One region of the Shewanella sp. NKUCC01_JLK genome, then DNA from elsewhere that is predicted to be linked to it. Evidence: predicted binding sites of a transcription regulator. Region 1 holds the regulator's gene; each other region holds the start of a gene.

Region 1 (7,693 bases):
CACTTGATGGCAGGCAGCACAGAAGGTCGAGTAGACAGTTTCACCTTCGGCCATGAGGGCGTCATGGCTGAGTGTGGGGAGGCTTGCGGGATCGACTGCAGCTGAGACGTCTGTTGCAGGCGCGGGTGTCGGGGTTATACTGCTTGGTACCGCGGCGGATGTTTGTGCAGAATTGCCGTTCATGTACTCGTTGACGTCTTTGGCTTGCACTGCATCGCCAGTATTATTGCCCCAAGCATTACGCTCGTAGGTAGTCACTGCCGCGATTTCTTGTGCGGTCAATTGCTTACTAAACGCTTGCATGGCAGTACCCGTTTTACCGTTGAGCACAATTTCAAGGTGACCGCTGAGTGGTCCCGTTGCAATCGGGCTACCTTTAAGGTGCGGAAATACGCCTTGCAACCCTTCGCCATTGGGCTGGTGGCAGGCTGCGCAGTGCCCGAGGTAAACTTGTTCACCTTGAGTCATCAACTCTTCTTTACTTAGGGTTTGTGATAAAGCGGCTTGAGCGGCTTCAGCCGCAGCACCTGCGGCTTGTTTCTGCTCTGTGACCCAAGCCTCAAACTCGGCTTCGGGTAACGCTTGTACTACGATAGGCATAAAACCATGGTCTTTACCGCAGAGCTCGGCGCATTGACCACGGTAAATGCCGGGTTTGTCGATGCGAGTCCAGGCCTCATTGATAAATCCTGGATTGGCATCTTTCTTAATTGCAAAGGCGGGCACCCACCAAGAATGGATGACATCCTCTGAAGTCATCAGAAAGCGGATTTTGCGGTTTATCGGTAGAACGAGCGGTTTATCGACTTCCAATAGATAGTTTTCACCCTTGGTTTCGGTGCCTTCGATTTGTGCTCTGGGTGTTGTCAGTATGCTATAAAAATCAATATCTTGATCGAAATAGCTGTAATGCCATTTCCATTGGGAACCCGTGACTTTTACGGTGAGATCGGCGTTGCTGGGATCTTCCATTGCGATTAAAGTTTTTGTCGCTGGAATCGCCATTAAGATCAAAATTATAAATGGCAGAATCGTCCAAGCGATTTCAACTTTAGTGCTTTCGTGAAAGTGGGACGCGACAGCGCCTTTGGATTTTCTGTGGTTGATCATGGCGTAAATCATGACGCCAAAGACCACTAGGCCTATTGCGCAGCAGATATACAAGATGGTCATGTGCAAGTGATAAACCTTGCCACTGATCTCGGTCACGCCAGGGGTCATGTTGAACCGCATGTCCGCGGCGGTCAACGGTGGTGCGAAAAGCACCACGAGTAAACAATACAACAATTGCTTCACAAGACTTCTCCTCTGCCAATTGCGAATAGCAACTACAAAGAAGAGCAACACAGTAAGTCTCAACTCTATGCAAACTCTTCAGTTCCCAAAAAAGCTTTTTTGACTTCAACGTGCGTTGGCGGCTGTTACTTTTAATCAAGTATTGTTACTGCTGGTAATTAGCCACGCTGGCACATACTGCTGAAATAAATCTGTTCTCTATTTTTAGTGGCGCTTCGAGTTCGATAAATACTCGATTCATTGACCACGGAAGGTGATATATCATCACCGACTTAACCAACCATACTTGCTGTTTAAATATTGATCAAGATCACTTATTTATCTAATTATCTGAAAAATTGCCAAAAAAAAGCCTCACATTCATAGGTGAGGCGGCTTTCAAGGTAAAAAATTAAATGAATATTTAATGTACAGAGCTAAAAAAAGATTGCTGACCGAAGAGATTGCCTTGCTCAATGCGTACGTCGGCATGTAAGTGACTGTTTACGTCTTCAAGCACTATGCCCATAGCTCGGGCACTTTTAGCCACGATTTGTAGGCGTCGATTATCCCGCGCATCTAATGATTGAGTCCAAGTAATGACTGCACTGGACGTACCACTTGTCAGGGCTTTTTCCATCGCCCACAGGGTTTCGACTTCATCTTTAGCATGTACCAGTAAGACTCTATCCATACGCACACCTGCACTGGCGAGCATTTGCTTGTAGCCAATACTTGGTGGGTTGATGAGCACTAACCAACGGCCCTGTTGGCTTAACTGAGCGAGTTGTGCACTCAGATGAATTAATTCTTGGCGACCTTGAGTCTTAGTTGGCATGCAGGCGATGGGCGCATGGTGCCAGTCATAGTCGGCATCACGGACTTCATCGAGCCACAGGCCCGGATGGCGGGGGGCATTGCCAAGTAGTTTATTCATAGCCAATCTCCATTACGGATCACACCGACGGCGAGTCCTTCAATTGTTAAACTTTGGAAGCCTAAATCCACTTTAATCGAGGAGTAATCTTCATTTTCGGCATGTAGATAGACTACATTACCTTTTTTTTCGAAACGTTTAACAGTGACATCGTCATCGACTCTAGCGACAACCACTTGACCATTCCTAGCTTGTTCTACTTTATGAACTGCCAGCAAATCACCTTCGAGAATGCCGATATTTTTCATGCTGTCGCCCTTTACTCGCAGTAAAAAATCGGCGGCGGGATGGAACATGCTTGGGTCGACTTGGTAGTACTGTTCAACATGTTCTTGGGCGAGGATAGGTTCACCCGCGGCCACTTGGCCGATGAGCGGTAAACCTGTTTCAGTCAAATCTTCGATTTCCGCAGGCAGACGAATGCCCCGAGATGTGCCAGGCATGATCTCAATGCAGCCCTTTTTCGCCAACGCTTTAAGGTGTTCTTCAGCCGCATTGGCGCTCTTAAAACCTAAACGGGTTGCGATTTCTGCCCGAGTGGGTGGCATGCCAGTATCGGCAATATTTCGTTTAATTAGCTCTAAAATTTCAGCTTGGCGTGGCGTCAAAGGTCTCATGGTGTTTCCTGTTTTTCTATACAGTTACTGTTAGTATATACAGTATTATTTGCAGCGCAAGTATTAACCACTTTTTAGCTATGTTGGAGAGAATTAGCGAATATTACCCATAGTCTGGTATTCTATCGGGCTAGTAAACGCACTTAATTGCATAAGAATAATGCCTAAACACGACTCTCTTTGGTTGAAATCATTACGTTGGATCCAAAAACACTTAGTGCACACTATTGTGGTGCCTCAGGATCCCTTTGCCGATCTGAATCTGGATGCTTCCAGACCCCTTGTTTATGTGATGAAAACAGAATCCCTCAGTGACATCGCTGCTTTGAGCGAAATAACGGCTAAGTTAGGCTTACCAAGCCCTTATGAGCCTCTAGTGGCTAATGGTGTGACTGCGCCTCGGGTTGTCTGTCTTCAAGGACGTAAGCCACTGTTTGGCGAACGTGCTGGTAATGAGCCTTTCCTCGAATGCTTTATGCGTTTGTTAGCCGTGCATAAGGAACGTCCTGAATTGGATATTCAACTGGTGCCCGTGAGCCTGTATTGGGGCCGAACGCCAGGGAAAGAAGACGACACTATGAAGGCGGCCGTATTTGAGCGGGAAAACCCGACTTGGCTGCGCAAGTGCTTGATGATTCTGTTCTTAGGTCGACATAACTTCGTGCAGTTTTCGAATGCCGTATCCCTGCGTTACATGGCTGACGAACATGGCACCGACATGGGGATTGCCCATAAGTTAGCACGGGTTGCGCGCGTGCATTTCCGTCGTCAACGTAAGGTAATGACAGGGCCTGTGCTGCCAAACCGCCAAGCACTGTTTCATTCGTTGCTCAAATCTGAGTCGCTGCGCAAAGCGATTCAAGAAGAAGCCGCCAGTAAAAAGATTTCTGAGACCCAAGCGCGCGAGACGGCTATTGAGTACCTCGATGAAATCGCTGCCGATTACTCAGATAGTTTAGTGCGTATTGCCGAGCGTTTCTTAACTTGGCTGTGGAACAAGCTTTACAGCGGGATCAACATTAAAGGCGCCGAGCAAGTTCGCCAGCTGCACCATGATGGCCACGAGATTGTTTATGTGCCTTGCCATCGCAGCCACATGGATTACCTGCTGTTATCGTATATTTTGTATTATCAAGGCATGGTTCCGCCGCACATTGCTGCCGGCATTAACCTCAATTTCTGGCCCGCGGGACCTATGTTCCGTCGCGGTGGTGCCTTCTTTATCCGCCGTAGTTTTAATGGCAACAAGCTATACACCGCAGTATTTCGTGAGTATTTAGACCAGCTGTTTGCTAAAGGTTATTCGGTGGAATACTTCTCCGAAGGCGGCCGTTCACGTACTGGCCGTCTGTTGGCGCCGAAAACTGGCATGATCGCCATGACGATGAACAGCGTACTGCGCGGTATTGAACGTCCTGTCACACTTGTGCCTGTGTATTTAGGCTATGACCATGTGATGGAAGTGGCGACTTACCATAAAGAGTTAAGCGGTAAGAAAAAGAAAAAAGAATCTGTGTGGCAGGTGTTCGGTGCCATTCGCAAATTAGGTAATTTTGGCCAAGGTTATGTGAATTTTGGCGAGCCTATTACCCTGCAAAATTTCTTAAATGAGCGTGCGCCAAACTGGCGTGCTGAGTTGGCCGATGATCCCGAGCAGAAACCAAGTTGGTTAACGCCAGCGGTAAACGTGCTGGCTAATCGGGTGATGACGCGTATCAATGATGCCGCAGCCGCGAGTTCGGTGACTTTGACTAGCTTAGTTTTACTGGCGACAGATCAAAACGCCTTAGAACGTAGTCTGCTGGAGCGTCAGCTTGATTTGTATCTGACCCTACTCAAAAAAGTGCCTTACACTTCTTATACATCTGTTGCCGAAGGTGATGGTAAGCATTTAGTGCAGCAAGGTTTAGAGCTGAACAAGTTTGTTGTTAGTGCCGATCCTTTAGGGGAAATAGTGTCTATCGAAGCGAGTCAGGCTGTGTCTATGACTTACTATCGTAACAATATCATTCACTTATTTATTGTTCCTTCATTAATTGCGAGTTGTTTAACCCACAATGAACAGATCCCGCGCCAGCAAGTCGTTTCAATCGTTGCCGATTTTTATCCACTGCTGAAAGCCGAACTCTTCATGGGAATTAAAGACTTACCAGCCTATGTTGAGCAAGTACTGGATTTCCTGATTGGGCTAGGTTTAGTGGTTGAGACAGATACTTTAGCTGTCGTGCCTGAGCACTCAAGCCAATTATTGTTGTTAGCCAGTTCAGTGAGCGAGACTCTGCAACGCTACGCTATTATTTTCAATCTGTTAGCGAACAGACCTAAGATGGAGCGCTCAGAACTTGAGTCTGAGAGCCATTTACTCGCCCAGCGTTTAGGGGCTTTACATGGCATTACCGCGCCTGAGTTCTACGATAAAAAACTCTACGGTACTTTGAGCGTGAAGCTTAAAGAATTGGGATATCTGGCGGATAGTGAAGATAAGTCCAATATTAATCGCATACGAGATCAGGCCAATAGCTTATTACGTCCGTCAGTGAGACAAACGATAGTGGCGAGTGTCACCGCGGAGCACACAGTTTAATGGCAAATCATATGAATGCGGCTAAGCATAAGCCCGCAGGTAAGTCCTTGCTTGGTGGTGCCATGATTATTGCTGGCACGACCGTAGGTGCTGGGATGTTTTCTCTGCCCGTGGTCGGTGCAGGTATGTGGTTTGGCTATTCGATTTTAATGTTATTGGGTATTTGGTTTTGCATGTTGATGTCGGGCTTATTGTTGCTCGAAACTAATTTGCATTTCGAACCTGGTGCTAGCTTCGATACCTTAAGCAAGCAAACTCTTGGGCAGTTTTGGCGGATAGTGAACGGCGTTTCTATCGCTTTCGTGTTGTATATTTTGACTTATGCCTATATCAGCGGCGGTGGTTCGATTGTGAATCACAGCTTGCAGGGCATGGGAATTGAGTTACCGCAAAGCGTGGCAGGACTGGTGTTTGCCATAGTATTGGCGAGCATAGTATTGATCAGTACTAAAGCCGTGGATCGGATTACCACGATTATGCTCGGCGGTATGATCATTACCTTCTTCCTCGCGATCGGCAATTTATTGATCGAAATTGATGTGACTAAGTTGCTCGAACCCGATGGTAATAACAGCTTTTCACCTTATCTGTGGGCGGCGCTGCCCTTTGGTCTCGCCAGCTTCGGTTACCATGGTAACGTTCCCAGCTTAGTGAAGTATTACGGCAAAGATTCCTCCACCATTATCAAGGCGATTTTCGTCGGCACCTTTATCGCGCTGGTGATTTATGCCTGTTGGTTAGTGGCGACTATGGGCAATATTCCCCGCAGCCAGTTTATCGACATTATTGCCCAAGGCGGCAATATGGGTGTGTTGGTGGGCGCTTTGTCTGAGGTGATGGCGAGTAGCTGGTTAAACAGTATGTTGACCCTGTTTGCTAACTTAGCCGTGGCTTCATCTTTCTTAGGGGTGACCTTAGGTCTGTTCGATTATCTTGCCGATTTGTTTGGTTTTGATGATTCACGCTCTGGCCGAATGAAAACCGCGTTAGTGACCTTTGTGCCGCCAACGATTTTAGGATTACTGTTTCCCGATGGCTTCTTAGTAGCGATTGGCTTTGCGGCATTAGCGGCAACTGTGTGGGCGGTAATTGTCCCGGCGCTGATGGCTTATAAATCGCGGCAGTTGTTCCCCGATAGCACAGGTTTTAGAGTGATAGGCGGTACACCGCTGATTATTCTTGTGGTGTTATTTGGCATAGTCACGGGTGCATGTCATCTGCTCGCGATGGCAAATTTACTGCCGCAATATTCCTAATTTGTTGTGATGATTTAAGCCCTCCATGTGAGGGCTTTTTTGTCTTTAGCGGTTGAGTTTTGTCTTACAGATCTTTTTAACCTGAATACTGGACAGAAATACAAACTCAGGCTTAACTCGAATGATTGTTAAAACAAAGGAGCCGATAATGAAAATGACTCAGTACGCACAAGGACATGCATGTTGGGTTGAACTTGCAAGCCATGATTGGCAGGGAGCTACAGCATTTTACCAAGCGTTATTTGGTTGGAACTCGGTCGAAATGCCGATCCCTGAAGGTCACTTTTCGCTATTTAATTTAGCGGGAGATGACTTAGGCGCCATGTATCAAATCCCTGAGTCAGAAGCACATATCCCCAGCCACTGGCGTATCTACTTTGCCGTCGATGATATCGATGCCAGCATTGCAGCGATTCAAGCGGCGGGCGGCCAAGTGCACATGGGGCCGCATATTGTGGGTGATGCGGGCGTGATGGCGCAGGTGAGCGATCCTGAAGGCGCACGCTTTGCCTTATGGCAAGCAAAGAACCACATAGGTGCTCGCCGTCAGGGTGAACTCAATACCCTTTGCTGGATTGAGCTGGCTTGCAAAGAGCCGCGTACTGAAGAAGCCTTTTACTGCAAAATCTTCCCTTGGACCAACATGCCAAGTGACATGCCTGACATTGAATACTCAGAATGGCAGCTTGATGGTCAATCCATCGGCGGTATGATGACGATAATGCCCGAATGGGGTGATATTTCTCCCCATTGGTTGCTTTATTTTGCAGTAGCGGATTGCGATGCGTTTGCTGAGAAGGCCCAAGCCTTAGGTGCGCAAGTGTGCATTCCGCCTAGTGATATCCCTGATGTGGGACGATTTTCTGTCATTGCTGACGCCCAAGGCGCTACCTTTGCGGTGATCAAGCTTAATCAGATGTGACTGGCATATTAAGGACTGTCATTAAGGTTAAAAACGGCGACGCTAAATCGCCGTTTTTATTTGTCTAACTATTTGTTTAATTAGCGTTATCAATCATGATTG
Region 2 (7,693 bases), on a different contig from region 1:
AATTACCAGAGAACGCCAGTGATGGGCTGCACTCTTACCACAGAGGTTATTGCGGCTCTCACCTTTTCAGTGTATCAATCAAGGAGGGCGTGACTATGGAATGGTATAAAGATCTATCCGTTAATCAGAAACTGACTTATCCAAGTCTGCTACTCGCTGGCGTAGTCATCTTCGCCTCTTCAACTGGCATTTTAGGACTCAAAGCCTTAAATCACAGCGCGAATACACTCGCGCTTGAATACTTACCTAGCCAATCTGAACTACTACAAGCCGATAAAGAGCTTTATCAAGCTCAAGTGGCCGAGCGCAGCCTGATGTTTGTTAACGTGGGCACAGACTCTTACAACGACCTTTTAAAGCAGCACACTAATAGTATCTCTCTCGTTAAAGAACATATTGATAAGTTTGCCGATGTGACCACAAGTCCCCTCGCTAAAGATAAGCTCAATGAATTGAATCACAGTTTCGATATTTGGCGAGCGACAACCACAGAAATCAGTAATCAACGCACCCAAAATGGCCGTAACGGTAGAACAACGGCGATTGATCTTAGTTTCGGTCAAGCAGCAACGCAATTCGAGCAACTACACCAGAACATTAATCATTTAATCAATGATTTAAACAGTAATACTACCGCAGCGATAGCCCAAGTAGATGATGATGCCAATCATGGACAACAGATGCAGTTAATTGCCTTAGCCATCAGTCTCTTGATCTGCATACTCTTTATCGTTGCACTGCCTAAACTCATCAGCAAACCGCTGGCGGTTTTACTCGCAAAAATCCACGACATTACCGATGGTGATGGCGATTTGACCGAACGAGTCCACTTAACCTCTAAAGACGAGCTTGGTGATCTCGCCAAGGCATTCAATCATTTTCTCGATAACTTACACGGTATTATCTCGCAATTTAAACAGTCTACATCAGAGCTCAACACCGCTGCCGAAGGTCTAGCCAAAACCAGCGCATCAGCAAAACATAACTTGATGGATCAACAAGCTGCCACCCACAGAATCGCCGATGCCAGCGATCATATTGCCGCCTCAGTACAAGAAGTATCAGTCAGTGCCAGTCATGCCGCCGATGCCGCTAAACAAGCCGACGTATTTACCGCCGACGGTCAGGCAAGAGTGAAAAAAACCATCAATGTGATTCGTGAACTTGCGGGAGATGTAGGCACGGCAGAAATGCAGATCAATAAACTCGAACAGGAAGGCCAACATATTGGCCGCGTGCTTGAGGTGATTCAAGCCATTGCCGAACAGACGAATCTATTAGCCCTTAATGCTGCAATTGAAGCGGCGCGCGCGGGCGAACAAGGACGCGGCTTTGCAGTGGTTGCCGATGAAGTGCGATCCCTTGCCTCTAAGACTCACCAATCCACCGAAGAAATTAAATTAATGATCGCCAATGTGCAAAATGGCACTCAAAGCGCTGTGGCGGCGATTAATATCGGTAATGAAAAGGCTATCTCAAGCGTAGAAGCCGCCAGTAATGCCGGTGAAGCCTTAGCGCATATTGCAGAAATGGTCAGCCAAATTAGTGAGATGAATAATCAAATCGCCCTAGCAGCTAAAGCGCAAACCACTATGGCCAACGAGAGTCATCAAAATATTCAACACATTGCCGAACAGTCGGAGGAGAGTCTACGAACCACTGATGAAATCTACGCAGCAAGCGTACAACTCTCGTCAATGGCGAGTAATCTCACTGCGCTGGTCAGCCGCTTTAAACTGTAATTTGTTGAGGGTGAAAGCTTTTATATAAGTTACCTTTTGTAAATCAGTGATGTTTGAAAAGTCCCCTCTAACGAATAAGGGAGCATAAACCTGTCGCAGTGATTATCTGAATTCAGGTGCTCCCTTATATTTAAACAGCAAAGCTAGCACTGATTAGCAGCGCTTAACCACTAAGCCTCTTGCCGCGCGCAGGTTGACTAACATAGGTAACATCAACGCAAGGATCACTATCAGCATCCCTACCAACTGAATTTCCGTCACCGCCTGCCCCATGGCTAACGCCGTTAATGCTGCAAAAACGGGCACGAGATTAAAAAAGATCGATGCCTTAGCGGGGCCAAGCGCTTTAACGCCGTTAATCCAAAACAGATAACCGAGCACAGTGGCGAACAAACCTATGTAGAGCACGCTAGAAAAAGCCGTTGCCGACACTTCCATCAACTCCAGCCAAGGGTGAAACTCACCTCGGCCAAGCCCAACCACGGACATAGACACACTGGCAGCTATCATACTCAGCAAGGTAAATGGCAACACAGGCAACCAATGGCCGACCCGTTGCGAACAAATGGTATAACCACTCCACGCCAACATGCCGGCGGCAATCATCACATCACCTTGGTTAAAACTAAAGTTGAGCAACTGCTGAACACTACCGTTGGTGATCACTAGCAGTACGCCCGCCAATCCACCCACTAAGCTAAACACTTGTTGTCTGCTGAGCCATTCACGCTGTAATAGCGCATTGACGATTGAAGTCACCAGCGGGCTGAGCGCCATAATCAAGGCACCATTGGCAGCAGAGGTATGCTGCAGGCCATTAAATAACGCCAGATTTAAGCCGCCCACACCAATCACACCCACTAACGCTATGACAATATATTGCACCAAACTCAATTTGGGCCAAACCTGACGAGTAAAAACGATATATAACGCTAGAGTCACAGCCGCAATGGTAAAACGCCAGAAGACGAGGGATTCTCCTGACATCTCCTCCAGCACTCGCTTAGCAATCGGAAACACACTGCCCCAGCTAAAAACGCAAATCAGTAGACAAACGAATGTCATGTAAGGTGTATGGGATTTCATATCGGCCTCTAGGGAGGTAATTGGGATTGAGCTTAGTTTATAAGTTTCATATATTATTAAAACACACAATATTGAGAGCTTAAATTCCAAATATGAAACTTAATTATTCCTTAGACGATATGCGCTTATTTTGGGTGGTGGCACAGCAAGGGAGTTTTAAGCTCGCGGCGCAGCATTTAGGCATTCCACCTTCAACCTTAAGCCGTCGAATCAATCTGTTAGAACAATCCTTAGGTCTGCGTTTACTGCACAGAGACGCCCATAAAGTCAACCTTACCGCCACAGGTCAGCGGTATCTCGAACGCTGCGGCCCGCTGTTTATCGAGTTAAACCAGGTATCTGGTGAGTTGCATGCGGATAAACATCAAGCGGTTGGCAAATTGCGGATCTCGGCGCCCATCAATACAACCTATCGCTGGCTAGGTGAATCACTCAACGCCTTCCAACGGCATTATCCCAATATTGATATCGATTTAAGTCTGTCGAACATGAATATCGATGTCAGTGAAAACGCCATCGATATCGCCTTTCGAGTGGGCGAACCTAAAGATCCCGATTGGATTGCAAGGCCACTTACCACGATTAGCTTTGTACTTTGCACCAGCACATCGGCAACGCAGTGGCATGCGCTGCAATCCATTGAAGAGCTGGATCAGCATCCGGTTATCATCGCCAAGCCCACAAAAACGTGGCGTTTACAGCACAATAGCACAGGGCAAAATGTCGAGTTTGAACCAAGGGGGAATATCAAACTAGCCGTCGATGATATGGCGATTGCCTGTCAGGCCGTGGTGGCGGGGCTTGGGATTGGACTCATACCCATCAGCATGGCGAGTGAACAGATACGAAGTGGCAAACTCATTCAAATACTGCCCGAGTGGCAAGGTATTCCGCGCACCGCCTACTTGATGTATCGCGATCGAGACAACCTGCCCTTACGGGTCAGACTGTTAATTGATTTTATGTTGGCGAATCCACCCGAGGCTTATTGAGCCAATGCAGGCATGAGTCTGCGGCTTATCGGCACCATAAACGGCTAGAGTGCTAAATCCAGCTGAGTCTGGCCGTTTAAGCTTGTGGCGACGACAAGAGTAGAATCGGTAAGGCCGACCGAAATACCCAATAGACGAATGCCACGGCCTTCTTGCCTTTCCATAGCCTGTGCGAGTAGCTCATAGAACATTACAATCGAGACTTCATCGCTGCGGTGCTCAATTGTAGTCTGCTTGAAATCGTTAAACTTAAGTTTGACCACCTGTTTATGTATTTTGCGTTCCTTAGCACTGCGACTTAAACGCAACGACAGTTCTTGGATCAAACTCGGCATCACCTGCTGGCACTGCTCTAAGCTATAAATATCCTTTGCTAACGTGGTTTCAACACCCACTGATTTGCGCTCTCTGTCGGCAGAAATACCCCGTTCATCTATGCCTTGGGAACGCTCAATCAACACGCCACCAAACTTACCGAATCGCGCTAAGAGCTCAGGTTTAGAATAAGCTTGCACATCACCACAGGTATTGAGCCCGAGCAAAGAGAGCTTTTCGGCGGTGACTTTACCAACACCGGGAATTTTACGCAGCGATAAGGTCTTAACAAACTCAGAAAGCGTCTCTGGCGTAATGACATATTGGCCGTTTGGCTTGTTCAGATCCGAGGCGACCTTAGCTAAAAATTTTACTGGCGCGATACCCGCCGATGCGGTTAAACCCGTTTCGGCTAAGATATCGCGACGAATGGCCTGCGCAATCAAGGTCGCAGAGCCCTTATATTGTTGGCACTCACTCACATCCAAATAAGCTTCATCTAAGGAAAGCGGCTCAATTAATTGGGTATATCTGGAAAATATTTCACGAATTTGTAGCGACACTTCTTTGTAAACCTGCATCCGGCCTGGTACTAAAATCAGCTCAGGGCACAACTTAAAGGCATAAGCCGTTGCCATTGCTGAACGTACACCGAATTTACGTGCCTCGTAACTACAAGTACTGATAACACCGCGACGGTCGCTACTGCCACCCACAGCTAAAGGCTTGCCACGGTACTCAGGAAAGTCGCGCATTTCCACAGCAGCAAAATAGCAGTCCATATCGATATGAATAATTTTTCGCACGTTGAATTCCTCCAACGCCAAAATACTGTATATAAAAACAGTAATCAAGTGTTCCTGATAGATTTGGGGCCAATAAGATGTGGCCTAGCGCTAGAAAAGAGAACAAGACAAGTGTGAGGAACAACAGACATGCTTAATAACTGAGTTTCCTAGGCCATTACACTCAGTGGCCTAGGTATTTACTCAACCTAACAATCTAAGGCTCACATCTTAGTTTGCAGGTAGTTTTGCAATCCAACACGATCAATAAGCCCAAGTTGTTTTTCGAGCCAATACATATGGTCAGACTCTGTATCGTCGAGTAATACTTCAAGGATTTCACGGGTCTGGTAATCTTGCTTCTGCTCACACAGTGCAATCACTTTGCGCAAATCGTCCGCGACCTTGTATTCGTAGGCGAGATCATTACGTAGCATCTCTTCTACATCTTTACCTATGTTCAATGCCTCACGGGCGGCAACATTGGGTGTACCTTCGAGGAATAAAATGCGCTGCACTAATTTGGCTGCATGGGCTTTCTCATCATCTGACTCATGGGCGATACGCTCATAGAGTTCATTCAGGCCCCAATCTTCATACATATGGGCATGGACAAAATACTGATCCATTGCCGAGAGTTCTCCCGTTAGGAGTCGATTTAACGCATCGATGACGTCTTTATCGCCTTTCATATCTTGCTCCTATTGGTCGCTAATTTGCGATTGTAGATAATTTTGAATACCGGTTAGCGTAATGAGCTCTTGCTGCGACTCGAGCCAATCTAAGTGCTCTTCTTCGTCTTCGAGAATATCTTCCAGCAGATCGCGGCTCACATAGTCCTGTTCGGCTTCACACAAGCTGATCGCATCACGCAGCAATGTAAGCTGCTCTTGCACCATGGCCAGATCGCAGTCGAGCATCTCTTGGCTATGTTCACCAATGCGAAGTTTTTCGAGTTGTTGCAGATTAGGCAGACCTTCCAAAAACAGCACTCGCTCGATGAGCTTATCGGCGTGCTTCATATCTTGGATGGATTTTTTGTATTCGACGTGGTTTAACTTCTCTAAGCCCCAATGTTTAAACATGCGGGCATGGAGGAAATATTGATTGATGGCGGTCAACTCACAGGTAAGCACCCGATTCAGTTGCCCAACCACTTTAGGATGACCTTTCATAAGTTACTATCCTTGGTAAGCGTGAAAAGATTGATCTAAATCAAGCTTCTAGCCTAGTACAATTTATCGACCAACTCAAATTATCTTTATATTTCACTCACTTAATGATGAAAAGCATTCTCATTCCTGCTTAGATTAACTTGCTATCCCACTCTAATCCCAAGGATAAATCTCAAATGATTAACCCGTGTAAGAAAATACGAGGCAAAAAAATAGCCCCCTAAATCGGAGGCTATGATCGAATCAAGACTATTTAGATAATGCGGTCTTTCGTTAACTTTTCACGACGCGCTTCTTCAGCGGCCATACGACGTTTACGTTTGTCACAAGGGTCATCACAATCACACGCTTTCTCAATCCCTAGAACACCTAAACCGCCACAACTTCCTTCAACGGCTTTGCGCTTGATGAGATAACCAATCGACATGAGCAAAAAGAAGACTAACAAGATCACAAATGCCGCAATAAAAGAGGTCATGGTTTACTCCAAAAACTAAATAAGGAAAGGCTTGAAGGCGTCGCTGTAATAGACCTTAAATCCGTCGCCTTGCTTTTCGATTAGCATTATCGCCAAGTGTTCCTTCTTGGCAAGCTCCAATGATGCTTCTGTGCCCAAAACCATCATGGCCGTCGCAAAACCGTCGGCCGTCATACAATTTTGATGCAATACCGTCACGGATGCTAACTTATGATTTATCGGCAAACCAGTACGCGGATCGATTATATGCGTAAAACGTTGGCCGTCTTCTTCATAATAATTACGATAATCACCAGAGGTCGCCATCGCCATAGTACCAGGTGCGATAACCTGTTGTACGGCTTCAGAGCCATCATTGGTCGGTTGCTCTATAGCAACACGCCAAGAGCTTCCATCACCTTTGGCACCTTTGATACTCAGTTCGCCACCGATTTCAACTAAATACCCTGTCGCGTGGTATTTATCAAGAATGGAAGCGATCTTATCAACCCCAAATCCCTTCGCGATTGATGATAAGTCTACATATAAATGGGTGTTGTGCTTACTTAGACGATTGCCTTCAATGGAAAGTTCACTAATCCCTGTTTTGGCTTTAGCCGCATCAATATCAGCCTGTGTCGGAACTTTCGTTGGACGCTTATCAGGTCCAAAACCCCACAGATTAACTAAAGGACCTAAGGTAATATCAAGTGCCTTATCCGTCACTTGATATAAACGTATTCCCTCTTGCACCACTTTTATGGTATCCGGTGAGACTTCAACGCTTTGCTCCAATGGCAATTGGTTGAAACGGGATAATTCTGAATTAGGCCGATAGGTCGACATCTGGTCATTGACTAGCTCAAGGGCTAAATCAATTTCCGCTTGAAGTAACTGCGCCGTCGGCATCTGCTCATTCGGGACGACTTTAATGTGATAAGTCGTGCCCATAGTGCTGCCGGCCAACGAAATGACTTCGTTTTGCTTTGAACAGGCTGAAACAAAAAAGGCCAGTCCCACGAGGACTAGCCAGTTAAATGAATGCTTTAGTGCTGAGGTATTGATCTTTAAGGTCTGAAACATAGTGACCTACTACTCTTATTTGGGCCCTTAAATGCAAAAGTTGCAGATGAAAGGTTAA
Region 3 (7,693 bases), on a different contig from region 1:
ATCAACTATCCTTTTGATGCGCGTAAAATTGGTACTGTTGGCCGCCCAGTTGAGGATTGCCAGATCCGCCAAGGCGAGGATGGTGAGCTACTGCTCAAGAGTCCGGGATTAATGACAGCTTATTATCTGCAGCCTGAAGCTACTGCAGCGGCATTCGATGCTGATGGTTTCTTCCACACAGGCGATTTGTGCTCAATTGATGCCGATGGTTGTGTCACTATTACTGGCCGAGTGAAAGACAACTTTAAAACCGCCAAGGGCAAATATGTAGCGCCCGTGCCTATCGAACGTAAACTGGCACAGGATCCCCATGTTGAACTGATCTGCGTGATTGGCTCTGGTCTGCCACATCCCGTCGCTCTAGTGCAGTTATCCGAAGGGGCAAATCTACAAGCCCGCGAAGAAGTCCGCTCCTCACTCAAAGCGACACTCGATAGCGTTAATCCGCACTTAGAGTCACACGAACATGTCGATGCGATTGTCGTGGTCAGTGATCCTTGGACGATTGAAAATGATGCGCTCACACCTACCCTCAAAATCAAACGCCATGTGCTTGAAAAAGCCTTTAGCGAACGAGTTGACGGCATTCGTGGCGCCCAAGTCCGCTGGGAAGATGAATTAACTCAAAAATAACTAGGCCAAACAATCAGTTGGCGAGTATGGTCATCAGCTAAAACTAAGCACGCCTAGGGTGTGCTTTTTTATGACATATTCTGTCAAAATCCGATAAAACCACGTATCATGTGCGCCAGTCGGCCAAGGGGCAATTCCCTTGTACTTTTCCATTCAATATTAGGTTTAACAGAGTCTAACGATGCTAATTACACTATCGATTATTGGCGGTTTTATTATTTTAACCTTAGGCGCTGAAGCCCTAGTTCGTGGCGCGAGTTCAATCGCTCTACGTTTAGGTATTACGCCACTTATCATAGGCTTAACTATTGTAGCCTTTGGTACTAGCGCACCAGAACTGGCTGTGAGTGTAAAATCTGCTCTAGCAGGAAACAGCGGTATCGCCTTAGGTAACGTTATTGGCTCTAACATTGCTAACATAGGTTTGATTTTAGCCATCACGGCACTTATCCGCCCTATTCAAGTGCAATCTCAAGTCGTAAAGCGTGATATCCCTTTGATGATATTGGCTTCTATGTTGTTCTGGGCACTCTTGTTAGATGGCGAGCTCAGCCTAATTGACGGTGTGATATTGCTGTCACTACTGTTCGGTTATTTAGCCTTTAGTTACATCAGCTCGAAAAATGGTAATGAAGAGGAAGAGATTGAAGCAGGTCCAAATAATCCGCTACTTTCAGCCCTATTTATCTTAGTCGGTATTGGTATGTTAGTCGGTGGCGGTATTTTGTTTGTCAACGGCGCAGTAGATTTAGCCAAGACCTTCGGTATCAGTGAAGTCATTATCGGCTTAACGATCGTGGCGATTGGTACCAGTATGCCAGAGTTAGTAACTTCTGTTCTAGCGGCACTGAAAGGTCAGAGTGACATAGCCATAGGTAACGTTGTCGGTTCTAACATATTCAATATTTTGGGTATTTTAGGTATTACTGCAATAGTACAGCCAGTATCATCACTTGGCTTCCAACCCTTTGATTTCATAGTGATGTTGGCATTTGCCATCATGATTTTACCTTTCGCTTGGACAGGATTTCGTATTGGCCGCCGCGAAGGTTCAGTATTACTACTGTGCTACTTAGGTTACTTGGGCTACCTAATAAACCAAGCAAGCACTCAAGCTGTGGTATAACACTTAGCTGCTCATTTACGATAAAAAAACACCGGAGCCTCTCCGGTGTTTTGCTCTCTAGGTATTGCTGTCCTTTATTCATCACGCACTTTCTTTAAAGCACACCTCATAAAAAATATAAGCAAATAACTCAACTGATGACATTTGTCATGCCAAAGCCATGACCTTTGTGTCTGCACTTCTTCTATCGAATTTCTGATAATGAGCCCGTACCCAAACATTGGGAAACTCACTCAATAAGGAAATACCATGAAAGCATTACTCCTCGCCTCCAGCTTTTTGCTTATCAGTACTCACTCGTTTGCAGCAACGCCATCAAACACTAACATCACCAATGTAGACGCGGCCTCGAATGCGATGAATCTAACGCAATTACAACAACTGAGCGGTAGCACTCAAGATTATGATAAAGCCTATGCGAACTATCGCTTAGCCATCAGTGCCAATGTAATGGGGCAGAAAACACTCGCTAGCAGCGCACTGAGTGCAGCGCAAACCACATTAGAAGCACTCGAAACCAGCCAAGCGAATGCAGAATCCCTCGCGCTATTATCGTCGGTTTATGGCATGCAAATCGCCTTAGACAATAGCAAAGGTGCAACGCTCGGCATGAAATCCGCCAAGGCGATTGCCAGTGCCGAACAATTAGAACCACAAAATCCACGGGTAGCGCTTATTAAAGCCATCGCCGCCTATAACACGCCAGCCATATTTGGCGGCAGCATGCAAAATGCTAAGACCTTAGCCACTACGGCCATAGAAAGATTCGCCCAGCCTTGCGACAATATTTGCTGGGGTGAAGCCGAAGCCTACACGTGGCGCGGGCTCGCTAAACAGGAATTAGGCGATAGCCAAGGCGCGATTGAAGATTGGCAACAAGCGATCAAAGTACAAGCAGATTACGGTTGGGCAAAATTTTTGCTTCAACAAAATCAGCAATTAAGTGCAAAATAGACAAAGTTGTTAACGGGGATCTATGGCGCTGACGATAGCGCCAATCCCTAAAAAGAATAAATTAAAACAGATGCCATCGGTGGGCATTGAACAACCAACTCAGTGACACAGAGGCATCATGATAAGCACTCCCCTTCAGCTCGAACGAAAACTTGCTTGGGTGTATTTGATAAACTTAGTGTTTTATCTGATCCCACTTGCCATAAATCCCTATCCAAGTTGGAAAATCGCCCTCAGTTTTGCTGTGTTAATCCCTTTTATTGCCAGTTATTTTTGGACTTATAAGTGCAATAGCCGTAGCGCCTATCTGCCCATTCTCATTATGGTGGTCATAGCAATAGCGATCACACCAATCAACCCAGGCTCTATCTCGCTATTTACCTTTGCCGCCTTCTTCATTGGCTTTTTTTATCCTCTCCGGACCTGTCTGTTGGCTATTGCAGCCCTCATCGGCCTGTTGTTTGCCCTCAATGAGATTTACCACTTTAACAGTTACTACTTTCCGCTTTACGGCTCGGGATTAGTGCTCGGCGTGGGCATGTTTGGTGTCGCCGAACGCAGACGTTATCGGCATAAATTGAAAGAACAGCAAAGTGCCCAAGAAATTACCACCTTGGCCACTATGCTTGAGCGTGAACGTATCGCGCGGGATCTACACGACATTATGGGGCATAGCCTATCTTCCATCGCCCTTAAGGCTGAGCTAGCCGAAAAACTTATCGCAAAACAAGAATATGAACTCGCATCAACCCAATTGATTGAGCTAGGACAAATTGCGAGGGAAAGTTTAAGCCAGATCCGCCACACAGTGTCAGACTACAAACACAAGGGCCTAGAGAGTTGCGTGACGCAGCTTTGTAAATCCTTAAGGGATAAAGGCTTAAGTGTCGAGCTCAGTGGTGAGCTACCCAAGCTAGGTGCAAGCACAGAAAGCCAACTGAGTTTGATCCTCACCGAACTTATTAATAATATTCTCCGCCATAGCGGTGCAAGTGAATGCTCTATCCACTTTTCTAAGCAATCAGACCGCCTGCTGCTAGAAGTCAAAGACAATGCCGCGGCCAAACCTTTTATAGAAGGTAATGGCCTCACTGGTATACGCGAGCGTCTCGACAGTTTAGGCGGCAGCTTGAGCTATAATCTCGAACAGGGATATAGATTTACCGTCAGTTTACCTTTGCAGGGAGCAACACATTAATGAAGATTTTATTGGCGGAAGATCAAGCTATGGTGCGAGGAGCACTCGCCGCACTCCTTACGCTTGCAGGGGGTTTTAGTATCACCCAAGCGAGTGACGGCGACGAAGCTCTAAGCTTACTCAAACAGCAAAGCTTTGATCTCTTGCTAACGGATATCGAGATGCCCGGCCGCACAGGCTTAGAGCTGGCTACATGGTTAAAGGAGCAACATAGCCAAACTAAGGTTGTGGTCATTACCACCTTCGGCCGTGCGGGCTATATTAAACGTGCCATCGAAGCGGGTGTGGGCGGCTTTCTGCTTAAAGATGCGCCCTCGGAAACCTTAGTCAACGCGATTCAACAAGTGATGGCGGGAAAACGAGTGATCGATCCTGAACTTGCCATGATGGCGATTGGCGATGTCGACCCGCTCAACGATAAAGAACGCCGCGCTCTTCGCCTCGCTAGCGAAGGCAAATCCACCTCCGACATCGCCGAAACTCTTTTTATCGCCGAAGGGACTGTTCGCAACTACCTCTCTGAAGCCATAGCCAAACTCAATGCCAGTAATCGAATCGATGCAGCCCGCATTGCCAAGCAAAAAGGCTGGTTGTAATAACACTCACAGTTAACCACGCTTTCAGCCTAACGAGATCTTATCAACAATTTTGTGGTCTTAAGGCCACAGAAGGATATTAGCTATGCTTCCAAACAAAATTTGATAACACCCTAATTCCCCTTGAGATTGCCTTACGCTTATTCTCTGTTAATATATGTATAAATTCACAGTGATTGAGTGCTAACGACTTGCAGCAATTGGATCTTGTTCCGATCACCGACCTCAAAGGCGTCGCCAAAAAGGTCGCGGAGAAACTCGCAAAGCTCGGCATCACAACAGTACAAGATCTGCTGTTTCACTTACCCCTGCGCTACGAAGATAGAACCCAAATCTATCCCATTGCCGCCCTCAGCCTAGGCGGTTATGGCACTATAGAAGCTGAAATCCAATCGACACAAATCATCCAAGGCCGCAAGCGCATGCTGGTCTGCAATGTGCGCGACGATACGGGCAGCTTAAGCCTGCGCTTCTTTAACTTTTCCGTTGCTCAGCGTAATGCCATGCAAAATGGTTTGATGATCCGCGCCTACGGTGAAGTGCGCCGTGGTAGTCATCAAGCTGAGATAGTGCATCCAGAATATAAAGTGGTGTATCCCGGTGAAGATGTTCACCTGAGTGATACCCTAACGCCGATTTATCCCACGACTGAGGGCTTAAAACAGGCGAGTTGGCTAAAGCTGACGGAGCAAGCCTTGGTATTGCTGGAAGAGGGTGGCTTAACTGAGCTGCTGCCACCACAATTGCAACCTAACAACATCAGCCTTAAACAAGCGCTGCAGACGCTACATCGTCCTCCTGCGGGGATCTCTCAGTTCGATTTAGAGCTAGGCCAACACCCAGCCCAGCAACGACTCGTGCAGGAAGAATTACTCGCCCACAATCTCAGCATGTTACGCCTAAGGCAGCGCAGTAATTTAGATGCCGCTGTCACCATGCAAGCCACGGGGCAGTTGCTCAATCCCTTCCTCGCGGCTCTGCCCTTTAAGCCGACGGGCGCCCAGCAAAGAGTCGTGGCTGATATAGGCAAAGATTTAGAAAAACCGCACCCTATGATGCGCTTAGTGCAAGGGGATGTTGGCTCTGGCAAAACCTTAGTCGCGGCGATGGCGGCATTACAAGCGATTGAAAACGGTTATCAAGTTGCCATGATGGCACCGACCGAGTTATTGGCCGAGCAACATGCAACTAACTTTGCCGCTTGGTTTGAGCCACTCGGACTTAAGGTAGGTTGGCTGGCGGGAAAACTTAAAGGCAAGGCCAGAACCCAATCCCTTGCGGATATTGAATCCGGCGCAGCCCAAATGGTGATTGGCACCCATGCCATCTTCCAGCAGCATGTGGTCTTTAGCAAACTCGCGTTAATTATTATCGATGAGCAACACAGATTCGGCGTACACCAACGCTTAGGCCTGCGGGAAAAGGGCGTGAACCAAGGTTTCCACCCGCATCAATTGATCATGACAGCCACACCTATTCCCCGCACGCTTGCGATGACGGCCTATGCAGATCTCGACACGTCCATTATCGATGAACTGCCGCCGGGGCGAACTCCAGTGACCACAGTGGCGATTGCTGATTTACGCCGTAACGAAGTGCTTGAACGGGTGCGTAACGCCGTCATCAGCGACCAACGTCAGGCCTATTGGGTGTGTACTCTGATTGAAGAATCCGAAGTGCTCGAATGCCAAGCCGCCGAAGACACAGCCGAAGAACTGCGCCTCGCCCTGCCCGAGCTCAATATTGGCCTAGTGCATGGCAGGTTGAAGAGCGCCGAGAAACAGCAAATCATGGCCGACTTTAAGGCAGGCATTATTCATCTACTGGTAGCGACAACCGTGATTGAAGTGGGCGTCGACGTACCTAATGCCAGCCTGATGATCATTGAAAACCCTGAACGTTTAGGTCTAGCACAGCTGCATCAACTGCGCGGACGAGTCGGTCGAGGCGCCATCGCAAGCCATTGTGTGTTACTCTACAAGGCGCCGTTGAGCCATACCGCCACCCAAAGACTGAGTGTACTCAGACAAAGCAATGATGGTTTCATCATAGCGCAGAAAGATTTAGAAATTCGTGGCCCAGGTGAAGTGCTTGGCACTAAGCAGACGGGACTGGCTGAGCTCAAAATTGCCGATCTGGTGCGCGATCAAGCTTTGATCCCACACATTCAGAAATTAGCGAGCCATGTAATGGCGCAAGCCCCCGAAAAGGTCGATGCAATTATTTTACGTTGGCTCGGGCACAGACAGCACTATGTGCAGGCTTAGGCCGTAAATATTAAAGGGTAAAGAACGAGGCGTAACATCTGCCTTTACTCGAAATAAATTGTTTATGTTCAGCTAAGCGCTATAGACAAGCGCATGGAAACTTGCAAAATGAACCTGCGGCCTTCAAATAACCCGCTCTTGCACTTTAATGTTAGCTGCATGTATTCACCAAGTTACCTTGACACTCAAGCGAAGGATGTAAAATGCAAGTTAATCAAGATGATAGAATAACACCTCAAGAGACGTCTTCTAGCAGCAATCGCTTTGCGCTTTTTGCGATAGTGCTCGTCGTGCTACTTTCTGCCGGAGGATATTATTACTACAGCGGTGATTCTGACTCACCTAAACTCATTCCTAACGCCCCTATTGTATTGCCTGAAACACCGCCATCTGAACCTATGACGCTCGAAAGTGCGCCAGAGCCTGAAACCACAGAGACGACGCCTGCCGTTACAGAAACGAACATCAATAGCACTGAAACCACTGCAGTGGCAGAGCCTGAAGTTGTCGTAGAACCTGTGCCTGTGCTGGCTGAAAGTGATGCATTTGTGCAACAAAAAGCCCTCGCCATGATCAATAACAATGTGCTGAGTTCTTCGTTAGTGCAGCAAGATCTCGTCCGCCAATTTGTGGTATTCGTGGATAACCTAGCTCAGGGTGAATTAACCCGTAAAGTTAGCCCACTTAAAGGACCAGAGAAGCTGTTCTCAGTCTCAGAAATCACCAACAAAGTGTATTTAAATCCTGAGGGGTTCCACAGATACGACGCCTATGTTGACTCGATTGCCAAAATGGACGAACAGAGCTTAATCACAACTTACAAGCAACTGACGCCGCTCCTAGAGGAAGCTTTTACCGAACTCGGCTACAGCAACGCCAAATTTAACGACAGAATGCTGCAAGCAATTAAAATGTTACT
Region 4 (7,693 bases), on a different contig from region 1:
CTTCAACGATTTACTCCACTCAGAGCGCGATCAGCAACGCAGCTGGCCACTCGAAAAGGCGATGGAGCGTATTTCTGCAGAAGGTGGTGTATTGGTTTTACTCGGGAATCAAGAACATCCCTGTGAAATCCTTTCTAAGGTGAAAGCCTTTGAAGCTGAAGATCAAGGCCAAGCGCCTGCTTCTGCAAAATGGCAGGGGACGTCGCGCCGTGTGGGTGTTGGCTCGCAAATTCTCGCCAGCCTTGGTGTGACTAAGATGCGCCTGCTCAGTTCGCCTAAACGCTACCACTCACTTTCAGGCTTTGGCCTTGAAGTGACTGAGTATGTGGCGGACTGAAACCCAAAGTTACACTGAAGTAAAATTAACAATTTCTGATAATTTGCATAGGGCTCTGGGCAATTGGCTGTGATATCATGTCGCCACTTTTCGCCCCGAGCTGGGTGCTTTAGCTAAATTAGGTAAGATAATGAACGTAGTTCAAGGTAATATCGAAGCGAAAAATGCCAAAGTTGCGATTGTAATTTCGCGTTTCAACAGCTTTTTAGTTGAGAGCTTGCTTGAAGGTGCACTTGACACGCTGAAACGTTTTGGCCAAGTCAGCGACGACAATATCACTGTTGTCCGTGTACCAGGTGCGGTTGAGTTGCCGCTAGCTGCGCGTCGCGTAGCTGCCAGTGGTAAATTCGACGGTATTATCGCATTAGGTGCGGTGATCCGTGGTGGTACTCCTCATTTTGATTTTGTTGCAGGCGAATGTAATAAAGGTCTAGCTCAAGTTGCTTTAGAATTTGATCTGCCTGTTGCTTTCGGTGTTTTGACCACTGATACCATTGAACAAGCGATTGAACGTTCAGGTACCAAAGCGGGTAACAAAGGCGGCGAAGCTGCTTTAAGCCTGCTTGAAATGGTCAATGTTCTGCAAGAACTTGAACAACAGTTGTTATAGTAGGAAAAATAATGAAGCCTTCTGAGCGCCGCAAGGCCCGCCGTTTAGCCGTTCAAGCCATCTATTCATGGCAACTAAGCGGGAATAATATTGCCGATGTCGAGCATGAGTTTTTAACTGAACAAAGTCTCGACGGTGTTGATGTAGCTTATTTTCGTGAGCTATTTTCAGGCGTTGCAACGAAGAAAACCCAATTGGATGAGCTGATCATCCCGCATCTGGAACGCCCGATTGATGAAGTGTCTCCAGTAGAGAAAGCCATAGTTCGTTTAGCGACCTATGAGCTGACTTTCCGTAAAGATGTGCCATACAAGGTCGCGATTAACGAAGCGATTGAGTTGGCAAAAGCTTTCGGTGCGGACGAGAGTCATAAGTTTGTGAACGGACTGCTCGACAAACTGGTTGCACGCAAGTAATAAAGACAAACGGTATCTTAGGATACCGTTTTTCATTGCTAACAAAGGTGGCCGATGTAAGTCGTGCCAAACTGTACAGTGAAAGAATTCCAATTAATTGAATGTTATTTTAGCAACCGCGGCCCCACTCGCCGTGATGTGAAGCTTGGCATCGGTGACGATTGCGCTTTAGTGCAACCCGCAGAAAACAAGTCGATCGCTATCTCCTGTGACACCTTAGTCGAAAATGTCCATTTCTTCCCCGATATGCCTCCCGCTGCCTTAGGTTACAAAGCTTTAGCGGTAAATTTATCTGATCTGGCTGCCATGGGCGCTGAACCCGCGTGGATGACGCTTGCCTTAACGCTACCCGAAGTCGATGAGACTTGGCTCAGTGGTTTTAGTGAAGGCTTGTTTGAAGCGGCCGATTACTATGGCATCGCCTTAATTGGCGGCGATACGACTCGTGGTCCACGGGCGATTAGCATCACAGTGCACGGCCAAGTCCCACAGGGTAAGGCACTCACGCGTCATGGTGCTAAAGCGGGTGATTGGATTTATGTCACGGGCACGCTCGGAGATTCGGCCTTAGGTCTGGATATCATTCGCGGCGCGCAACAGGCTAGAGCCGAGCATAAAGAATTCCTGATCAATCGCCATTATCGTCCAACACCAAGAGTCTTAGCGGGCCAAGCTTTACGTTCGCTTGCCTCCAGTGCTATCGACCTTTCCGACGGGTTTATCTCGGATATCGGTCATGTGCTTAAGGCTTCGGCAGTTGGTGCGGTTGTCGATGTTAATTGCATCCCGCTTTCACGGGCGATGCAAGATACCGTCAGCGAGGAGCATGCCTTAGGTTATGCGCTTACGGGGGGCGAAGATTATGAACTGCTGTTCACCGTTCCTGAAGCGCAAAAAGGTGCGCTTGAGACAGCGTTGAGCCATGCAGGAGCAAAGTTTGTTCGCGTTGGACAAATTTGTGCAGGCAGTAAGCTCAAGTTGCAACTCAATGGTGAGCCGTTTACACCACCGTATCACGGTTTCGAGCACTTTTAAGCGAAGAGCATGTTAATGAAATGGTTGTCAAAGGATCAGGTGCTAACGCGCCTGTCATTAAAAAATCCTGTCCACTTTTTGGCACTCGGTTTTGGTAGCGGACTCGCCGCTAAAGCGCCTGGTACTTTCGGTACCTTAGCAGCCATTCCCCTCTATTTATTGATGGCGCCATTACCGCTCACTTGGTATATCGGCTTAACCTTATTGAGCGCATTTGCGGGATTTTATATCTGCGGTAAAGCCGCTCAAGATATGGGGGTACACGATCACGGTGCGATTGTGTGGGATGAAGTGGTTGGGCTACTGATCACTATGATAGCGGCACCAGCAGGTTGGGGTTGGTTGTTAGTCGGCTTTGGTCTATTTCGCTTTTTCGACATCATCAAACCTTGGCCTATTCGATGGCTCGATGCCAAAGTTCATGGTGGTTTTGGCATTATGATTGACGATGTGTTAGCGGGCGTGTTTTCGTTTATTTGTCTGCAAGGGCTAGTCTGGTGTTTTAGCTAACATTATCGCTAACCCGACATGTTAGTTAGCATGGCCAACAACTAACCCTTAGTTTTTGATATAGCCCCTTAGCTTGTGATATAGAGTGTGTAGATTCAAGCGTTTAGCGACCTCATTCGTTATCTGATCCATACTACTATTGCAGCAGTTCCCTTGCGTTCGCGAGGGTATTGCTGGTGATAGTATCGCCACCTAACAGTCTTGCAAGCTCTTGGATACGCTGCTCACGATCGAGCGATTTCATTGTGGTCTCAGTACTGCCTGCCTTATTAAATTTATCGACAAACATGTGTTGATGACCATTGCCCGCAACTTGCGGCAAGTGAGTCACGCACAGTACTTGGGTCGATTCCCCTAAGCTGCGTAACATGCGGCCCACTACTGCTGCGGTGGGGCCGGAAATCCCGACATCCACCTCATCGAAAATTAATGTCGGTGTGGCAACTTTCTTCGCGGTAATCACTTGGATCCCTAGCCCTATCCGTGAGAGCTCACCGCCAGACGCGACTTTCGAAATCGGTTGCAAAGGTTGGCCAGGGTTAGTGGTTACCATAAATTCGATATTGTCACTGCCATTGGCTGACATTTGCTCGGGGTGGAAATTGACTTCGATCGTAAATTTACCCTTAGGCATATTCAGTTCGTGGATTGACTGAGTCACCAGTTTGTCGAGTTCTTTAGCATAGCGGGCTCGGCTTTGGCTGAGCTTTTGCGCATTGCTAAGATAAGCGGCTCTACTTGCCTCGACTTGAAGCTGAATTTCTTCAAGTTTACTTTCATCACTGTCTAAGGTGCTTAGCTCAGCCTTTAATGCTAAATGATGCTCGGCCAGTTTATTCGGGCTAACATGATGCTTACGCGCCAGTTGCATGGCTTTTGATAGCCGTTCTTCTAAATAGGCAAAATGGGTCGGATCGAGTTCAAGCTTACTCAAATAGTGCTGCAATTCGCCGGCACTTTCTTGCACTTGGATTAAGGCATCATTGAGCATAGTGTTGATATTGCTTAATGCAGGATCGTAGCTTTGCAGATCTTCGGCGAGGGAAACGACTCGATTGAGCAGCGACTCTATATTGTTCTCTTCGCCCTCTGTGAGTAACTCTAAGCTCGCCTGACAGGTATCAATCAACTCAGTGCCATTGGCCAGACGTTTGTGCTCTTGCTCAATCTCATCGAACTCATCAACTTTAAGATCAAACTCATCGAGTTCTTCTACTTGATATTGTACTAATTGCTTACGGGCAATACGTTCATGCTGGGAGGCTTCGAGTTGCTTTAGATCGGCCTCAATTTGCTTGCAGCGTTGAAAGCTAGCGGCAACCGTATCGATAAGCAATCTGTGGTTGGCATAACTGTCGAGCAGGGTGAGTTGATGTTCACTTTTTAACATTGCATGGTGGGCATGTTGGCCGTGAATACCAATAAGCAACTGACCCAGTAATTTTAGCTGCGTCAGCGGCACTGGATTACCATTGATGTAGGCGCGTGAACGGCCATCGCTACCAATAGTCCGACGTAGAATGCACTCATCATCGAGTTCAAGATCGTTATCTTCTAACCAACGTTTTGCCAGTGGAATATCATCCAAGGAAAAGCGGGCGCTGACCTCGGTTTTATTGGCTCCGGGACGAACACTGCTGGCATCGGCGCGATTGCCTAGGCATAGGCCTAGCGCATCGATGGCAATCGATTTACCCGCACCGGTTTCACCTGTGATGCTGGTCATACCGGGGCGAAAATCCAGTTCTAAAAAACGGACGATAGCGAAGTTATTAATGCTGAGTTGGCAAAGCATAGTGAATTCCTGTCGAAAAACATACCAAACCACTGTATTGATAAACAGTATATACTGATTTTATATACAGTAAAGTGGCTTGGGTAAATAATCGGCATTATCGGTAGTAAATATTTTTAATTAACTGATTATGCATAGATTCTTACTAAGCTTTCTAAGATAGGCAAACTGAAGAAAGTGACTAAGGTACCAAATAGAATACCCTGAGCACTGGTAGAAGCCTGAGTGTTATAACGCTGGGCAAGTAAGTACACGCTAGCCGCGGTGGGCAGTGCGCTCAAGATCACGCCCATGATCAGGTAGTCACCACTTACGCCAAAACGGTTAAGCATAAAGTAGACGAGTGCCGGTTGGATAGCCAGCTTGAAGAGGTTGATAAGGCTCAATTCGATAAAATTCTTGGGGCTAAATACGCTGCTATCTTTCTGGTAGCGCATTGCTTTGGCGAGTACCATGCCGATAGCAAATAGGGCGCAGGGGCTTGAGGTATTGCCTATTTGCTGGATCATTAGCGCCAGCCCTGACGGCAGTTTTATCTCTAGCGCCGAAATGCCGACGCCAATTAAGCTACCAATAACGATAGGGTTTTTACCTACCGCCATCGCCATTATGACTAAGGCGTGGTGTTGTCTTTGGGTGTTAGTGGCCAGTTCCATCGAGACTAAGGCGACGGCAAACATCAGCACGGATAATAAGCTGGCAATCGCGGCGGCGACTAACGCACTTTGCTGCTGCGGAAAGAGGATGATGAGCAGTGGAATACCAATAAATGCCGTATTACCAAAGGTGGCATTGAGGGCTCGAATAGCGGCAACCGCATGCTGTTTAGGGTTAGCGATCAGCGATAGCCCAAGGCAGACAAGATAAGTGATTACCATAGCTGTGCTGTAGCCCGCAATAAATCCCCATTGCAAAATCTCGCCAATCGGCTGCTGCGCGAGGGCGATAAGCATGATTGCAGGGAATGCAATATAGTAGACATATTGGTTTAGCACTTGGTCCGTATCGACGGGCAAGAGTTTTAGTTTTTGCACTAGTGTGCCGAGCAACATGATCCCGAAGACGGCAAACAGAGGGGTTAAAATGGTCATTTCCCTCACTCATCCTTACGATTAAATTTGAATAAACTCGTCCACCGTCGTCATTTTACTGTCGCTATGATTCTTGGTGGACAGAGTTACAGCACTTGCTTCTTTTTATGTCACTTTAAAGCCAGAGTTAGCGCCAGCGCAGTAAAACTCGCCACAAAATAACATACCATTTCAATCTAAGGCTATTGCGCTATGGTCGTATAAGTGAATAATTCAATGTTTAAAACACAAGCACTTAGTGAATTTAGCGTTTTAACGTCAATACCCAATATGTGAAATTAGGATATGCAATGAGTGATGATTTAGGCGCTGAACTACAACTTGTCTATCTTTTTGTGCATTTAGTCAATGCGGGCAGTTTTTCGCAGGCGGCGAAGGAGCTCGATATGCCCATCGCCACTGTGAGCCGCAAGTTAGCGAAGTTGGAAGAGAAGCTCGATAAACAGCTCTTTATGCGCAGCACCCGCAAGTTGCGACTGACAGAGGAAGGGCTGGCGCTCTTTCAACGCTACCAGAGTGTGGTTGCTCAATTTGATGAACTAAGTGGTTTAGGCAGTGATAAACCCGAGGGAACCTTACGCATCGCCGCGCCGATTTCGATTATTTCCATCGTGTTTATTCAAGCATTGAATGAGTTTGGCCGTTTGTATCCTGATATCCGTTTGCACATTTCCCAGAGTAATGAGTTAGTCGATTTGATCGATAAAGGCATAGATGTGGCGATTGTTGGCGGGGCTCAGCCTGATTCTTCTTGGGTATCGAGTACCTTAGGCGAGCTCGACTATTGCCTGTTTGCCACGCCAGAATACTTGGCTCAGGCACCTAAACTTGAGCATCCCGATGATCTTGAAGCCCATCAACTGATAAAAGTCTGGCCGCTGTTTAATTGGCATTTAAAGCATCCAAGCGGCGAGTCTTTTTATTTTAATGGCCCGACTAAGCTCACCCTCACTGATTTACACGGAGCGATTCAGGCGACCTTAGGCCATGGCGGGATCTTGTATGGTCCTGAACTATTTGTAAAACAGCAGATTAAAGAGGGAAAACTTAAAGTATTACTGCCTGAATGGATTGGCGAACAGAGGCGAATTTCGATTTTATATCATCAGCGCAGCCAGCAGCCGCTAAAGGTAAGAGTCTTTATTGAGTTTATGCAGTCAAAGGCGCCAGAGTTATTCTCTATGCGTTGATTTAACGAGGGGAACTGATTTTTAGCGTCTTTTAGGTTTTACGGTGTTTTTGCTCATGGTGTTTTGCGTTTGTTTTGCGTCTTGCAGGGTGGAGCGTGTCGCGGGCAGTATGCCGAGTTCTAAGAAGTATCCCACTAAACGCCGTAGTTCAAATAAAGAACCGATACGCTGTTGATCTTTGATGGTCAGTTTCCAACTGTCGGTTCGTCCTTCGCTATTGGTTAAGATAAATCCTTGATAAACAATCTTTCTCATTGGAATAACTCAATATTGGCTGATGGAACTTGCTAGCCTTGGTCTTACTCGTTTTGTGGCTTGCATGAAAGTGATTGCAGTCGAGACTAGAGGCTTATTGTTTAGAAACATTGTTTAGAAATAAGGGTGCTTGAGTAACCCCAAGCACCCCCATCAATTAAGCGACGCTGATACCGATATTTGATACGCCAGCTTCGATAATATCTTTGCGTAAACCCTTGACCAGTTCTGCAGTGATCTTCGGATTTTCTTCAATAATTTCCAGCAGAGAATTTTGTAATTCTTTCTCTTCTTCCATGACTTCATGGGCGAAAACGAAATCATCTAATGCTTCATCCACCAAATCGACATCGCTGATCGCTTCGATGTAGTTAGCCACTGTGCTGGATGACAATTTGCTGATATTGACTATGTCTTCTTCAATTTTGCCTTGAATCGCACCCAGTAAGGTCGA

The links. Region 1 encodes LexA, which represses DNA repair genes until DNA is damaged. Its sites were predicted from a motif close to TACTGTATNNNNATACAGTA; they were not measured.
Region 2: a site for LexA is predicted at 4,965-4,984, ahead of dinB (DNA polymerase IV). Genes of this name have one in related genera too.
Region 3: a site for LexA is predicted at 4,663-4,682, ahead of recG (ATP-dependent DNA helicase RecG). Genes of this name have one in related genera too.
Region 4: a site for LexA is predicted at 4,734-4,753, ahead of recN (DNA repair protein RecN). Genes of this name have one in related genera too.

Annotation. Positions count from the first base shown of each region.
Region 1 covers NZ_JAHKRD010000015.1:42,641-50,333, forward strand. Annotated here, with positions in the region: gene coxB (cytochrome c oxidase subunit II) at 1-1,296, opposite strand, end outside; gene KO537_RS16320 (SulA-like leucine-rich domain-containing protein) at 1,700-2,212, opposite strand; gene lexA (transcriptional repressor LexA) at 2,209-2,829, opposite strand; gene plsB (glycerol-3-phosphate 1-O-acyltransferase PlsB) at 2,990-5,413, shown strand; gene mtr (tryptophan permease) at 5,413-6,669, shown strand; gene KO537_RS16340 (VOC family protein) at 6,818-7,591, shown strand; gene KO537_RS16345 (ribonuclease T2) at 7,668-7,693, opposite strand, start outside.
Region 2 covers NZ_JAHKRD010000017.1:87,854-95,546, forward strand. Annotated here, with positions in the region: gene KO537_RS17720 (cache domain-containing protein) at 1-2, shown strand, start outside; gene KO537_RS17725 (methyl-accepting chemotaxis protein) at 96-1,742, shown strand; gene KO537_RS17730 (DMT family transporter) at 1,896-2,828, opposite strand; gene KO537_RS17735 (LysR family transcriptional regulator) at 2,921-3,820, shown strand; gene dinB (DNA polymerase IV) at 3,865-4,941, opposite strand; gene bfr (bacterioferritin) at 5,145-5,612, opposite strand; gene bfr (bacterioferritin) at 5,622-6,095, opposite strand; gene nqrM ((Na+)-NQR maturation NqrM) at 6,349-6,573, opposite strand; gene KO537_RS17760 (FAD:protein FMN transferase) at 6,589-7,635, opposite strand.
Region 3 covers NZ_JAHKRD010000012.1:71,562-79,254, forward strand. Annotated here, with positions in the region: gene KO537_RS14135 (AMP-binding protein) at 1-633, shown strand, start outside; gene KO537_RS14140 (calcium/sodium antiporter) at 815-1,759, shown strand; gene KO537_RS14145 (hypothetical protein) at 2,009-2,713, shown strand; gene KO537_RS14150 (sensor histidine kinase) at 2,832-3,911, shown strand; gene KO537_RS14155 (response regulator transcription factor) at 3,911-4,507, shown strand; gene recG (ATP-dependent DNA helicase RecG) at 4,699-6,774, shown strand; gene KO537_RS14165 (DUF3014 domain-containing protein) at 6,978-7,693, shown strand, end outside.
Region 4 covers NZ_JAHKRD010000011.1:174,187-181,879, forward strand. Annotated here, with positions in the region: gene ribBA (bifunctional 3,4-dihydroxy-2-butanone-4-phosphate synthase/GTP cyclohydrolase II) at 1-337, shown strand, start outside; gene ribE (6,7-dimethyl-8-ribityllumazine synthase) at 468-947, shown strand; gene nusB (transcription antitermination factor NusB) at 959-1,363, shown strand; gene thiL (thiamine-phosphate kinase) at 1,442-2,398, shown strand; gene KO537_RS13640 (phosphatidylglycerophosphatase A) at 2,414-2,908, shown strand; gene recN (DNA repair protein RecN) at 3,045-4,703, opposite strand; gene KO537_RS13650 (AEC family transporter) at 4,832-5,794, opposite strand; gene lldR (LysR family transcriptional regulator LldR) at 6,085-6,984, shown strand; gene KO537_RS13660 (DUF3319 domain-containing protein) at 7,006-7,239, opposite strand; gene KO537_RS13665 (YjaG family protein) at 7,397-7,693, opposite strand, start outside.